DNA from 2 places in the Microbulbifer sp. Q7 genome. Region 1 is predicted to be linked to the other one. Evidence: riboswitches for the same ligand, from Rfam matches in the RefSeq annotation. Region 1 holds a riboswitch; the other holds the start of a gene.

Region 1 (7,255 bases):
TACCTGGGCTTTCCTCTGCTGCTGTGCCTGTTGGCCCGCGGGCCTCGAGCCCGCATGCTCACTGGGGTCGCCATCGCGACCGTGGCTTCACTACTTTTCGCCGTGTGGCAAACCCGGACCGCGCCCACAGCGGCCTACTTCCTAACGCCTGCACGGATGTGGGAACTGGGTGCCGGCGCCCTGCTTGCCATGGGCGCCCTGCCGAAGTTGCAGCAGCGCAGTACGGCCGAGTTTATTGCCCTCGCCGGGCTGCTGATGATCACCAGCGGCGTGTTCCTGTACGACTCACAAACCCCCTTCCCCGGAACGGCAGCGCTATTGCCCGTACTGGGTGCTGTGGCCCTGATATGGGCCGGTGAAGCCCCGGGCAACCGGGTTTCCCGAGTGCTCGGCAACCGCCTGCTCGTCGGTATCGGACTGATTTCCTACTCGCTGTACCTGTGGCACTGGCCGGTGCTGGTGGGCCTGCGTCTGCTGCAAGGCAGCGCCCACCTCCCGACAACTGTTGCGCTGTTTGCGGTGGCGCTTTCCCTGCTTATTGCCTGGGCCAGCTGGAAATATATCGAACAGCCATTTCGCGGTGGCCGGGCAGCCAAGGTACCCCGCCCCCAGCTGGTAAGGTTCTCCTTGGCCTCGTCCCTGTTGCTCGTTGGCATCGGCGCGACCATCAAGACGTACGACGGCTTTCCACTCCGTTTGCCAGATCCTTATCTTGCCACCTACCAGCAGGCGTTCAGCGGAATCGACCGTCAGGAGCGCTGCATGGAGAAATCTCCCGCGGCAAATCTGTGCTCGATCGGCCAGGATCCCCTCGATCGCTCACAAAAAAACGGCGTTTTCTTGTGGGGAGATTCTCATGCTGCGGCCTGGCTCCCGGGCTTTGACCGGCTGCACACAGAAAAGAAATCCATCGGCATGGCGGCGCTCAAATCCGGCTGCCCACCGTTACTCGGGCTGTACCGACCGGACAAGTCCCGCTCGCACAGCTGTGACCAATTCAATGATCAGGCGCTGTCGCTGTTGCAGACAAGGGAAGACCTCCCCGTCGTTGTGCTGGCCGCGCGCTGGGCAATGGCGAGCGAAGGAACCCGCCCCGAGGGCGGTGACGACATGCTGCTGGAGCCTGTTGCGACCCGGACTAGCCCCATCCCCAGCTGGGCCACGCAGGCAACGGAAACCCGCAGAGCAGCAATGGTTGCTGATGCACTCGACCGCACGGTCGCAGCCATTCGCGCCACCGGACGGCAGGTGGTGCTGATCAAGGGCGTCCCTGAAATTGACCACTCCGTTCCGGCCGCTCTGGCCAGAGCGGCCTTTGGCGGAAGCGCTCTCGGCGCAGGACCCCCAGTCAGCCGTGTGGAAAAACGGCACCGGCAGGCCGACAAGGTGATCGACCTGGTAGCTGAACGCCATGGCGTCTATACACTGAACCCGCGAGAAATGATGTGCGACGACAACTGTCAAATCGCCATCGACGGCAAACTCCTTTACCGGGACGACGACCACCTGACGGTATTTGCGGCCCGCCAGCTGCTGCCAGCATTAGCCGAGCGGGCACCGCCGATCAAAGAACTGGGGCGCGTGCTTCTGTCAGAGCGGGACAGGCTCAGCCCTCCGCAGGGCTGAGCCTCTACACATTCAACAACAGGTGCTGGCGCTCCCAGGGGGAAATCTCCCGATGGAACAGGCGCATTTCCTCGTACTTCACTGCCGCATACAGCTGGCAGAATTCTTCACCCAGGGCCTGACGCAACTCGTCCGCATCGTCAAAGATCCGCAGCGCCTCGTCGAAGGTCAGCGGAATATAGAAATTATCTTCCTGCTCCTCATTGAGTTCCGACGCGGCCGGGGCACTGGGCTCGACACCGTTGATCATGCCGAGATAGCCACATACCAGACTGGCGGCAATCGCCAGATACGGGTTGGAATCCACCCCCACCACCCGGTTTTCCAGACGGCGATCCTGAGCGCCGGAATTGGGGACACGCAGCCCGGTGGCACGGTTGTCGTAGCCCCAGCCGATATTGGTGGGCGCACTGGAGTTCGCCTCGGATTCAAAACGTCGATAGGAGTTCACATTCGGGGCGATAAACGGCATCACTTCCCGCATATGCTTCTGGGTGCCGCCGATAAAATAGCGGAACAGGTCCGAAGCACTGCCGTCGTCCGCGGAGAACACGTTTTTGCCGGTCTCGATATCCACCACGCTCTGGTGAATATGCATGGCGCTACCGGGCTGGTCGCGCATAGGCTTGGCCATAAAGGTGGCGAACATGCCGTTTTTTAGTGCCGCCTCGCGGATGATGCGCTTGAAGTAAAACACCTGGTCCGCCAGCAGCAGCGGGTCGCCGTGGGTCAGGTTGAACTCCACCTGCCCGGCACCATCTTCCTGAATCACCGAATCGATATGCAGGCCGGCGGCCTCGGCAAATTCGTAAATGGTGTCGATCACCGGGCCGTACTCGTCGATCGCGGTCATGGAGTACGACTGCAGCGATGTACCCGAACGGCCGTTGCGTCCCACCGGCGGCTGGATCGGCTCATTGGGGTCCACGTTCGGACGGGTCAGGTAAAACTCCAGTTCCGGAGCCACAATCGGCTGCCAGCCGCGCTCCCGATACATGCCAATTACCCGCTTCAGCACATTGCGCGGCGCGCAGGGAATGGGGTTGCCGTCGAGATCCTGCAGGTCGTGAATGATCTGCAGCGCCGGGGTCTTCGCCCAGGGCACCGCCATGGCGGTGGACATGTCCGCGACCAGCGCCATATCACTTTCCGCCCACTGGTTTTCAATCGCCATCTCCACGTCCTGACCGGTAATGGTCTGGTAGAAAATGGAGATGGGCAGGAAAATCGGTGCATCCGGCGAGAACTTGTTCAGCGGCATCGCTTTGCCGCGGGACATACCGTTCAGATCCGGGACTATGCACTCCACCTCGTCCAGACGGCGCCCGTTCAGGTACGCGAGGAAGGCTTCGGGCAGGGTTTCCAGCCAGGAATTTGCATCGGGCTGACTCATACAGGCTCCAGTACATTGGATAAGAGTCCGCAGTGTAAAGGAATCTGCCGCCTAGCAAATCCAGCCAGCTAAAAAAAACCGTTGTGTGATAAAGACCTGGCACAGCCAGTACCGTCATGCCCGCTGCAACCATCACAACGAATCGGCTCTGCCCACCAGCCAGATAACCCGCGCGGCCCCGCCGCAGTTCCTGTGCCAACGTATATCTGATAGCATCGCGCCGGTAAAACCTAAGGGGTGGCAAATGCCTGAGATGCTGCCGGTTCCAAACGACCCGGCCCCGCAAACCCTTGAACCTGATCCGGCTAATACCGGCGTAGGAATAGGTAGTCCTCCAGCTCTCCTCTTCACGTCGCGCACCGGGTCTCTCACCGACATCACTGACATCACTGAGAGAGCCATGAATATCGATAACCGCAGCAAATCCAATATCCAACCGCTTGCCCGGGCGATCGGCCTTGCCGTCGCAATGACCAGCAGTGCCACTCTGGCCGAAACCGCCCTCGAGGAGGTGGTAGTTACCGGCCAGCTGCGCGCGGCCGGCCAGTTCGATACTCCCACCAGTGTCAGCGTGCTGGATGCCAGCGCCATCGAAACCCGCGGCGCCACCAACCTGGAGCAACTGCTGAACCTGGCCCCGAACGTGAACTTCTCCAGCGGTGCCTCCCGGGGCCGCTTTGTGCAGATTCGCGGTATTGGTGAGCGCAGCCAGTTTATCGACCCGGTCAATCCCTCCGTGGGCCTGATCGTCGACGGTATCGACTTTACCGGCCTGGGCCTCGCCGCCAGCACCCTCGACATGCAGCAGGTAGAAATCCTGCGCGGCCCCCAGGGCACGGTATACGGTGCGAACGCCCTGGCCGGTCTGGTCAGCATGACCAGTCACGCGCCGACCGCCGAGAACTATACAAAAGTCTCCGCAGAAGCCGCCCGCTACGGCTCCCACACCCTGTCCGCCGTCACCAGCGGCCCGCTGTCCGAGCAGCTGGGCTACCGCTTCGCGGTCCAGAACCAGCAGTCTGACGGCTACGTGCACAACCGTTACCTGAACCGCAAAGACACCAACAACATCGACGAGACCGTGGCGCGCGGCAAGTTGCGCTATCAGGCCAGCGATGACCTGCAGCTGGATTTCACCCTGCTTTACCTGGATGCGGACAACGGCTACGACGCCTTTAGTTTCGACAACTCCCGCAATACCCTCTCCGACCAGCCCGGCTGGGACCGCCAGCAAACCCTCGCCGGCGCGGTCAGCACAACCTGGAGTGGCAGCCCGCTGTTCACCGTCAAGTCTGTACTGAGCGCCGCCAGTTCCGACACCGAATACGGCTACGACGAAGACTGGACCTACGTGGGCTTCCACCCCTGGGAATACAGCTCCACCGATAACTACCAGCGCGAGCGCGACAACCTGAGTGCCGACGTGCGCCTGGTCTCCACCGACGAGAGCCGCCTGTTCGGTGGCAGCACCGACTGGGTGGCCGGGGTATATTTACGCACCGAAGAAGAAGGGCTCGAACGCAACGCCAGTTTCACCAGTCAGTTCGACACCGACAATGCCGCGCTTTACGGGCAGTTGAATACCGCCCTGGGCGCGCGCGTTGAACTGATTACCGGCCTGCGCCTGGAGCAGCGCCGCGCGGACTACAGTGACAATCTGCAGGTGGCCAATCGCAACGACGAAAGCCTGTGGGGTGGCAATATCACCCTGCAATTCAGCGCGACCGACAGCACCATGCTCTACGGCACCCTGTCGCGCGGCTACAAGGCGGGTGGTGTGAACGGACGGATTATCTCGGCGTCCGCGAACAACCCTGCCATCGGGGAAGATACCTACCTGTTCGACACCGAAAGCATGCTGAACTACGAGCTGGGCATAAAAGGCGACTGGCTGGAAAACCGATTGCAGGCGCAGCTGGCGGCCTTTTATCAGGACCGCAGCGACGTCCAGGCCAAACAGTCCATCTTCAACCCGGACGATTTCTCCTTCGACGACTACCTGACCAACGCCGCGGGTGGATACAGCAGCGGTATCGAAGCCGAGTTCCAGTTCCAGGCATCCGAAGCCCTGCAGCTATTCGCCACCTTCGGCTGGCTGAACGCCGAGTTCGATGATTTCGTTACCGCCGCACATGTGGATGCACGGGATGACTCCACCGGTGAAGCGCTTCCGCCGGTAAACCTCGACGGCCGCGACCTGGCCCACGCGCCGAATTACCAGTTCTTTACCGGTGCGGAATACGCGCTGAGCAGCAACCTCACGGCGCGCGTGGAACTGGAGGGCAAGGACGACTTCTATTTTTCCAACAGCCACAACGAGAAGTCCACCGCCTACGAGCTGGTCAATGCGAAGCTGACCTACCGCGAGGACCGCTGGCATGTCTCCCTGTGGGGCAGAAACCTCACCGATGAGTTGGTGTACACCCGCGGCTTCTATTTCAGCAACCAGTTTGGCAACAACCCGGCCAATGGCTACGCGCCGGAAGCCTACTACCAGCTGGGTGAACCACGCACGGCGGGCATCTCCGGCAGCTATACATTTTGATGTAATGAACTTGCGGTGAAGGTGCCGGTAGCGGCACCGCCCCGATTCAGATAAATACCACTCGCGAAAACAGGTCCCTTGATATGCAACTCTCCGTAGAAATCAGCATGTACCCGCTGAAAGACGAGTACATTCCGGCCATCAAGGATTTTATCCAGCGGCTGAACGAACAGCCGCAACTACAGGTGATCTCTAACACCATGAGCACCCAGGTATTTGGTGATTACGATGTGGTAATGGATGTGCTGAAAGCGGAAATGCGCAAGTCCTGGGAGCAGTTCGGGCGCGCGATTTTCGTGTGCAAATTTATCGACGGCGACCTGAACCCGAATATCGGACTCTGATCCATGCTCAGCCCGGAAATCCACGAAGCCATCGCCAGCGCCTACGCGGCCATGACCCTGTGGGAAGTGGCGGCGGTGCTGTTGGCGCTCGCCTACCTGCTACTGGCCATGCGGGAAAACATCCTGTGCTGGTACGCCGCCTTCGCCAGCACCGCAATTTACCTGTTCCTGTTCTGGGATGTCAGTTTGCTGATGGAATCCGCCCTGCAGATTTTTTATCTGCTGATGGCCATCTATGGCTGGTGGCAGTGGCGACATCGGAAGAGTGACGGCAAAACACTGCATATTCACCGCTGGTCGGCCACCATGCACCTGAGCGCCTTCGCCGCCATCGGTGTGCTTACCCTGGTGTTCGGCTACCTGCTCGACCAATACACCAGTGCCGTGCTGCCCTACCTGGATTCATTCACGACCTGGGGCGCCGTGGTTACCACCTATATGGTGACCCGCAAGGTACTGGAGAACTGGCTCTACTGGATTGTCATCGATGGCGCCGCCATCTATCTGTACATTGACCGCGAACTCTATCTCACCGCCCTGCTGTTTGTGCTGTATGTGGTTCTGGTGATTATCGGCTTTATACAGTGGTACCGGCTGTACCAGCAACAACACGACGCTCAGGAGCAGGCAGTTACCGCATGAGGGCGGAGGCAGAGCGACTGCTCGCCACAGAGTGGCGCCACTGGAGCGATACCCCAGCGCAATGTATTAAGGCGCTGGAGGGCGGGCTGACCAACACGAGTTTTTTGATTGACGCCAGCGGACAAAAAATGGTGCTGCGTATCAACGCAGCGAACTCCGACGCCCTGGACCTGAATCGGGCGGCTGAAGCAAACGCGCTGCGACTGGCAAGTGATCAGAATCTGTGTGCCCCATTGATCTACGTCGACGCGGATTATCGCTTCATCGTCACGGGTTTTATCGAGGGAAATCAGCTCGAACTCTCTCAATCCACACACATTGCCGAGCTCGCGCAATTTCTGCGGCAGATTCACCGGCTACCGACGATTCCAACCCAGTTGAACATCGCCAGCAAGGCCCACCAGTACTGGCAGTCTATCGCCCAAAATTCTGCCTTTTTTCTTGAGCTTTCCAGGCTGCACCAATGCATGCAACCACTGCTCGAGCAAACCCACGCGCAGCCCAACAGCAGGTGCCTCTGCCACAACGATTTACTGCCCGCCAACCTGTTTATGGATCATAGCGGACATATTAAGGCGATTGACTGGGAGTACGCCGCCACCGGCGATCCGTTTTTCGATCTCGCAACAATTGTGCAAGGTTACGCTCTTAACCTGTCGCGTCAGCGCTTACTACTCTGTGAATATTTGCAGCGCCCGCCAACCC
Region 2 (7,255 bases), 1.6 Mb from region 1:
TCCGGCGGGATGAGCTCGGGCCACGCCCGATGTCCCCAAATGACCAGTACAGGGCCCGTGACTACTGGGTTGGATGCTGTCCTTGCGGCTAGACTGGCGATCGCTCAAAAACCGTTCGAATCCGCGTTTCGTTGAACGTATCGCAAATTCGACCAGCCCGAAAGTAAACACTGTTCAAAGCGTGGGGGGAGTCCTTGGCGGAGTTGGGTTCGCTGTTAAGCCTGATGCCAGACCAGAGCCCCGGCCTTGCCCTCGGCCTGTTGCTCGCCGTGTGTGTCCTCAGTGCGTTTATCTCCGCGGTAACCGGCGGTGCCGGCGGTATACTGATGTTTGCCGCCCTTAATGTGGTCATCCCGCTGCGCGCCCTGGTGCCGATTCACGGCGCCGTACAGCTGCTGAATAACCTCGCGCGTATTGCGTATGTGCGTGAGCATATCCGCTGGGACCAGTGCATTCCGTTCTTTATCGGCTGTACCCTGGGCTCCGCCGCCATGACCCTTGGCCTGGCTAATCTGGACTGGCAGCAACTGCCACTCGTGTTGTTGGCGGTTCTGATTTTATACACCGTATTCAAGCCCAAGAAACTCCCGGAAATCCGCCTCAAACCGCGCAGCTTTTTCTGGGTGGGTATCGCCACAGGAACTCTGGGTATCGTTGCAGGGGCCGTAGATCCACTATTGGCTGCTTTCTTTGTGCGCAAAGATATGACGCCAAAGGAAATCGTCGCGAACAAGTCCGTGATGCAGGCGTGGTGTCACGCACTGAAGGTGCCCGCATTTATTTACCTTGGCTTCGCGTTTTCCGAGCATCTGGGATTGATATTGCTGTTGACCGTAGCCGCGGTCGTCGGTACCCGCATCGGTATCGCACTACTGAATCGAATCAATAGCGAAGTCTTTTTCAATCTTATGCGTGCGGCACTTTTGATTGCCGGCGCGCGCATTATCTACCAATTAGTTGCCCCCGCAATTTAAGCAGAATAGAAAGTAGGTACATACCATGGCCGACTACCAGATTATTAATCCATTTAATGGCGAGCAGATCGAAGCCTATGACTTTCACACCAAAGCCCAGGTGGAAGCGGCCATCCAAAATCTGGTTGCTGGACGTAAAATCCAGCAGGCGACCCCTGCGTTCGAGCGCTCCAATATCCTGATGAGGCTCGCCCAGCTCATCCTGGAGCGCAAGGAAGACCTGGCTCGCCTGATCACCGAAGAGACGGGCAAAACCATCAGTGACAGTCACGTAGAAATCGACCGCGCCTACAACACCGCACTGGCCAGCGCCATCGAAGCGCGCAACATGAATGGCGAAGCCCTCGACTCCGATGCCTTCCCGCCCATGCGCGAAAAAATCGGCATAGTCCTATGGAAGCCGCTGGGCACGGTTTTGTGTATTACCCCATTCAACTTCCCAATTAACATCGCGGTACACAAAATCGGCCCAGCGTTTGCCGCCGGCAACACCATCCTGTTTAAACCCGGCCCACAAAACAAACGCTCGGCTGAATTATTGGTCGAACTCTGCCACGCCGCAGGCATGGACAAATCCGTAGTGCAAATGCTGATTCCGGACATCGAAGCCACCAGCTACGCCGTCTCCCACCGGGAAATCCAGGCCATCAACTTCACCGGCGGCACCGCCGCCGCCAATGCCATCGCGCGGAACGCCGGCTACAAAAAAATGCTGTTCGAACTCGGTGGCAACGACCCGCTCATCGTCATGCCCGACGCCGACCTCGATGCCGCAGTAACGGCCACCATCAACCAACGTTTTGCCACCGCCGGCCAGCGCTGTACCGCGGCGAAGCGCCTGTTTGTACACACTGCCGTGTTTGACGCCTTTGCCGAAAAACTCGTGGCCGCTACCGCCAGACTCAAAGTCGGCGACCCGACGCAAGACGACACCTTCGTCGGTCCCCTGATCCACACCGCCGCTGCCGACGAGGTGGCAGGGCGCATCGAATCTGCCGTACAGGGTGGAGCAAACGTGCTTTACGGCGACAAACGTGAAGGAAATATTCTCTGGCCAACCATCCTCGACAACGTCGCCGACGACGCCGAACTGGTCGCGGAAGAAACCTTTGGCCCCGTGGTGCCGCTGCGCAAGTTCGACGACGAAGCAGAACTGGTTTCCCTGATCAATAACTCTCCCTTTGGCCTGCAGGCCGGCGTATTTACCCAGAACCTTGCCCTCGCCAAACGTCTCTACAATCAGTTGGATGTAGGCCTGCTCGCCGTCAACGACGGCCCCGGCTTCCGCGCGGAACATTTCCCGTTCGGCGGGGTAAAGGAAAGTGGTGTCGGTAGGGAAGGGGTGCGCTACGCCATTCGTGAAATGAGTTACCAGAAAACACTGGTGATCTAATCGCTACGAAGTACACAGCCAGAAGATAAGGCCGGGTGCTGGGTGGAAGGTTTCAGGAGCGTCGGCGACAGGACGTCGCCGCCGCAGCGCCCAGGGATGGGTTGAAGGGGGGCGCCTAGCTCGGTCCTGAAACCTTTCACCCGGTGCCCGGCCGCCACCGTAAGACCTACGAAGTATTCACTACCACAGAACCAGGCTAACGCCAAAATATCCCAGAGACTTGTCCCGCCGGTCACATTGCTACTATACTCCGCTCCAACTTGTCGGAGTGCCTTCGGGCTGAGATCGCTGTTGCGAGATCCGTTGAACCTGATCGGGGTAACCCCCGCGTAGGGAACAAGATCTGAAATCGCTATTTTTCGTACGTTGAATTTTTGCGTCCGAAACCCGCTCTCCCCACCTGTACCCCGGCAATCCACTCACGGATACCATCCAAGGAACGTCCGCAACGACGTAAGGGGTCAGCATGTCTCAAATCGCCGAACCGAAGAATATCGAGAGCAACGCCGATAAAAAAAGTCGCGCAGCACAGCAGCAAAGTGCCAAACAATTCCTCGATAATCTAACCGCTCAGCAATTTCCCAACTCCCGCAAAGTCTACCTACAAGGCGAACATTCCGGCGTAAAAGTCGGTGTGCGTGAAATTTGCCTCGGCCAGAGCCTCGTCGGCGGCGACGAACAAAACCCCGTGTTCGAACCCAACGAACCCCTGCGGGTATATGACACCGCAGGGCCTTACTCTGACCCGGGGTACACACCCGATATTCGCAACGGCCTACCCAAACTGCGCCAGCAGTGGATCGAAGCCCGTGGCGACACCGAAATTCTCGACACCCGTCAGGCCGCTTACAGCCAGAAACGCATGGCCGATCAGGGCCTCGACCATATCCGCTTTGACAACCTGCCCGCGCCCCGCAAAGCAAAAGCTGGCAAAAACGTCACCCAGATGCACTATGCCCGTCAGGGCATCATCACCCCGGAGATGGAATTTATCGCCATCCGCGAAAACATGGGGCGTGCCGATCTTGCCGCACAACTGAGCGAAGCAGATTATAAAAAAGCCCGTACCGGCATTTATATTCCACCGCAAATTACCCCGGAATTCGTCCGCCGCGAAGTGGCCGAAGGCCGCGCCATTATTCCCGCCAACATCAACCACACAGAGCTGGAACCGATGATCATCGGCCGCAACTTCCTGTGTAAAGTGAATTCCAACATCGGCAACTCCGCGGTCACCTCTTCCATCGAAGAAGAAGTGGAGAAACTGGTGTGGTCCATCAAATGGGGCGGCGACACCGTCATGGACCTTTCCACTGGCCAGAACATCCACGAAACCCGCGAGTGGATCCTGCGCAACAGCCCCGTTCCCATCGGCACCGTACCCATTTACCAGGCCCTGGAAAAAGTTGACGGCGTTGCCGAGGACCTCAATTGGGCAGTCTTCCGCGATACCCTGATCGAGCAGGCAGAGCAGGGCGTCGACTACTTCACCATCCACGCCGGCGTGCTTCTGCGCTACGTACCGCTCACCGCCAAGCGCGTTACCGGCATCGTCTCCCGCGGCGGCTCCATCATGGCCAAGTGGTGCCTCGCACACCACAAGGAAAACTTCCTCTACACCCACTTCGAGGATATTTGTGAAATCTTAAAAGCTTACGACGTCAGCTTCTCATTGGGCGACGGCCTGCGCCCCGGCTGTATCGCCGATGCCAACGACGAAGCCCAGTTCGGTGAATTACGCACCCTCGGTGAACTCACCGAAATCGCCTGGAAACACGACGTACAGACCATGATCGAAGGCCCCGGCCATGTGCCCATGCACAAAATCCGGGAGAACATGGACGAGCAACTGGAACACTGCCACGGGGCCCCCTTCTATACCCTCGGCCCCCTGACCACCGACATCGCCCCCGGCTACGACCACATCACCTCCGGCATCGGCGCCGCCATGATCGGGAGCATGGGCTGTGCCATGCTGTGCTATGTCACACCCAAAGAACACCTCGGCCTGCCCAACAAAGAAGACGTAAAAGAAGGCCTCATGGCCTACAAAATCGCCGCCCACGCCGCCGACCTCGCCAAAGGGCACCCAAGGGCGCAGATGCGAGACAACGCCCTCTCCAAGGCTCGCTTTGAATTCCGCTGGGAAGACCAGTTCAATCTCGGTCTCGACCCCGAACGCGCGCGCATGTATCACGATGAAACCCTGCCCAAAGAATCCGGCAAGGTCGCCCACTTCTGCTCCATGTGCGGCCCGAAATTCTGCTCAATGAAAATTACCCAAGATGTCCGCGACTATTCCAAAAAATTAGAGGCAGCAAAACAGGAAGCAGAAGCCAACAAAGGAATGGAAGAAATGTCCATCAAGTTCAAAGAACTAGGCGCAGAGATTTACCACAAGGGTTAACCTTGGAATACCGACGTGGCAGAGCGGAAACTGAATATCGCAGTAGCGGGAGCCGGCCTGATGGGCCGCCTTCTAGCCTGGCGTTTGTCTGAAAAAGGCCAGCAAGTATCCCTGTTCGAATCCGGTAGCCTGGAAAAACCTGCGGGCGCCTGCCATACCGCCGCCGGAATGATCTCGCCTCTGTCCGAACTGTTCCACTGTCCACTTCCCATCTACCAACTGGGCATGCAAAGCCTGCAACTCTGGCCAAGCTGGGTAAGCCGACTGGAACAAGTGACCGGCACCAACGTCGATTACCGCGAGAAGGGCAGCATCCTTATCGCCCACCCACAAGACCGCAACGAACTCCTGCAATTCCAACAGGAACTCGACGCAAAGCTAGGCTCAGAAAACCGCGAGCAACTGCAATGGCTGGACAATAACTCCCTGCGACATCTGGAACCCGAACTCGAACGCTTCGATCACGGCCTGTTCCTCGCCAGCGAAGCCGACATCGACAATCGCAAGCTGCTCCCCGTGCTGTTGCAGGCACTCAGGCAAAACCGGGTACAGCTGCACGAAAACACCCCGGCAGAGTGCGCCCCCGGAACAGTACACAGCGCGCATGGCACAGAGTCGTTTGATCTCGTCATCGACACCCGCGGCCTAGGCGCCAAGAAGCAGATCAGTGGACTGCGCGGTGTCCGTGGCGAAGTCATGGTGGTAGAAACCCCCGAAGTGCAACTCAACCGCCCCGTGCGCCTGTTGCACCCCCGGTACCAACTCTACGCCGTGCCCAGAGCCAACAACCAGACCGTCATTGGCGCCACTGAAATTGAAAGCGAAGATTTGAGTCCAATTTCGCTCCGCTCCACCATGGAACTCTCCAGCGCGCTTTATTCGATCCATCCGGCCTTCGCCGAAGCGCGCGTTATCGAAACACGCGTCAACTGCCGCCCAGCCACCATGGACAACCTGCCGGCAGTGGAGAGTGAACCCGGACTGATGCGCATTAACGGCCTTTTCCGCCACGGCTATCTACTGGCACCGACGTTAGTGGCACAGGCTGAAATCGAAGTTTCCCGATTAACCCAAACCACACAACAGGTGACCTGATGCGACTACTGGTCAACGGCGAAGAAACCCATATTGAGAATGAAAAATCATTGTCGGAATTGCTGCAACAGCTCGGCTACCGCGGCGAAACCTTCGCCGTGGCGCTAAACGGTGATTTCGTCCCGCGCGGGAATTACCCGCACACTTTACTGAGTGCCGGTGACTGCCTGGATATCGTGGCACCGGTGGTAGGAGGCTGAGCGGAGAGAAGACATGAACGATAAACTGAAACTCTACGACAAGGAATTCGACAGTCGCCTGCTGGTGGGCACCGCGCTCTATCCGTCGCCGGCGATTATGCGCGAGTCCGTCGCCGCCTCCGGTGCGGAAATCATCACCCTGTCCCTGCGTCGCCAGAGTCCCGCACAGCAGCAGGGAAAAATGATCTGGGATTATATTCAGGAGTCCGGTTGCCAGCTGCTTCCCAATACCGCAGGTTGCAAGACCCCAAAAGAAGTCATCGCACTGGCGGAAATGAGCCGGGAAATTTTTCGCACCGACTGGCTCAAGCTTGAAGTGATCGGCGATGACTACAACTTGCAGCCCGACCCCTACGGTCTGGTGGAAGCCGCGCGGGAATTGGTCGGGCGCGGCTTCAAGGTTTTGCCATACTGCACCGATGATCTGGTGGTATGCCGCAAACTGCTGGACGTGGGTTGCGAAGTACTGATGCCCTGGGGCTCGCCCATCGGGACCGGCCGCGGATTGATGAACAAGTACAACCTGCAGACCCTGCGTGAGCGTCTGCCGGATACCCCGCTGATTGTCGACGCCGGTATCGGTGCACCGTCCCAGGCCTGTGAAGCCATGGAGATGGGCTTCGATGCAGTGTTGCTCAATACGGCAATCGCCAGAGCCCAGAACCCGGTGCTGATGGCGGAGTCCTTCAAACTGGCGGTGGAATCTGGACGCGCCGCGCGGAATGCCGGCCTGATGCGCAAACGCCAGACCGCCAGCCCCAGCACGCCCACACTGGATATGCCGTTCTGGCAGCAGACCGTGAGCGCCAGCAAGGAAGGCGAAAAAGCATGAGCGCAACAGAACAGCAACGGCCGATCGTCTGGACCATCGCCGGCAGTGATTCCGGTGGTGGTGCCGGTATTCAGGCAGACCTGCTCACCATGCATGACCTGGGTGTGCACGGTTGCAGTGTCATCACCGCCAACACCGCACAGAATACCCTCGGGGTGCCGGCCGTTAATGCGGTTTCCGATGAGGTGCTGCAATCGCAACTAGACGCATTGCTCGTCGATCTCAAGCCGGCAGCGATCAAAATCGGCCTGCTGGCAAACGCCGGGCAGGTGCGGTTGGTAGCAAACTTTCTGCGCACGCTGGAATCCGCTGGTAATCGTATTCCCGTGGTCTACGATCCGGTCGCCGTGGCCA

The links. A riboswitch is a leader RNA that binds a small molecule or an ion and turns the genes downstream of it on or off. The one in region 1 is predicted to bind thiamine pyrophosphate.
Region 2: another riboswitch for thiamine pyrophosphate. It lies ahead of thiC (phosphomethylpyrimidine synthase ThiC); the one in region 1 lies ahead of AU182_RS14130 (TonB-dependent receptor).

The regions. Positions count from the first base shown of each region.
Region 1 is NZ_LROY01000002.1:2,009,174-2,016,428, forward strand. It holds gene AU182_RS14120 (acyltransferase family protein) at 1-1,626, shown strand, start outside; gene AU182_RS14125 (glutamine synthetase family protein) at 1,631-3,019, opposite strand; TPP riboswitch at 3,243-3,359, shown strand; gene AU182_RS14130 (TonB-dependent receptor) at 3,420-5,564, shown strand; gene AU182_RS14135 (YkoF family thiamine/hydroxymethylpyrimidine-binding protein) at 5,648-5,908, shown strand; gene pnuC (nicotinamide riboside transporter PnuC) at 5,912-6,550, shown strand; gene AU182_RS14145 (choline kinase family protein) at 6,547-7,255, shown strand, end outside.
Region 2 is NZ_LROY01000002.1:434,759-442,013, forward strand. It holds gene AU182_RS07540 (sulfite exporter TauE/SafE family protein) at 195-974, shown strand; gene AU182_RS07545 (aldehyde dehydrogenase family protein) at 1,000-2,367, shown strand; TPP riboswitch at 2,622-2,720, shown strand; gene thiC (phosphomethylpyrimidine synthase ThiC) at 2,834-4,774, shown strand; gene thiO (glycine oxidase ThiO) at 4,790-5,869, shown strand; gene thiS (sulfur carrier protein ThiS) at 5,869-6,069, shown strand; gene AU182_RS07565 (thiazole synthase) at 6,083-6,901, shown strand; gene thiE (thiamine phosphate synthase) at 6,898-7,255, shown strand, end outside.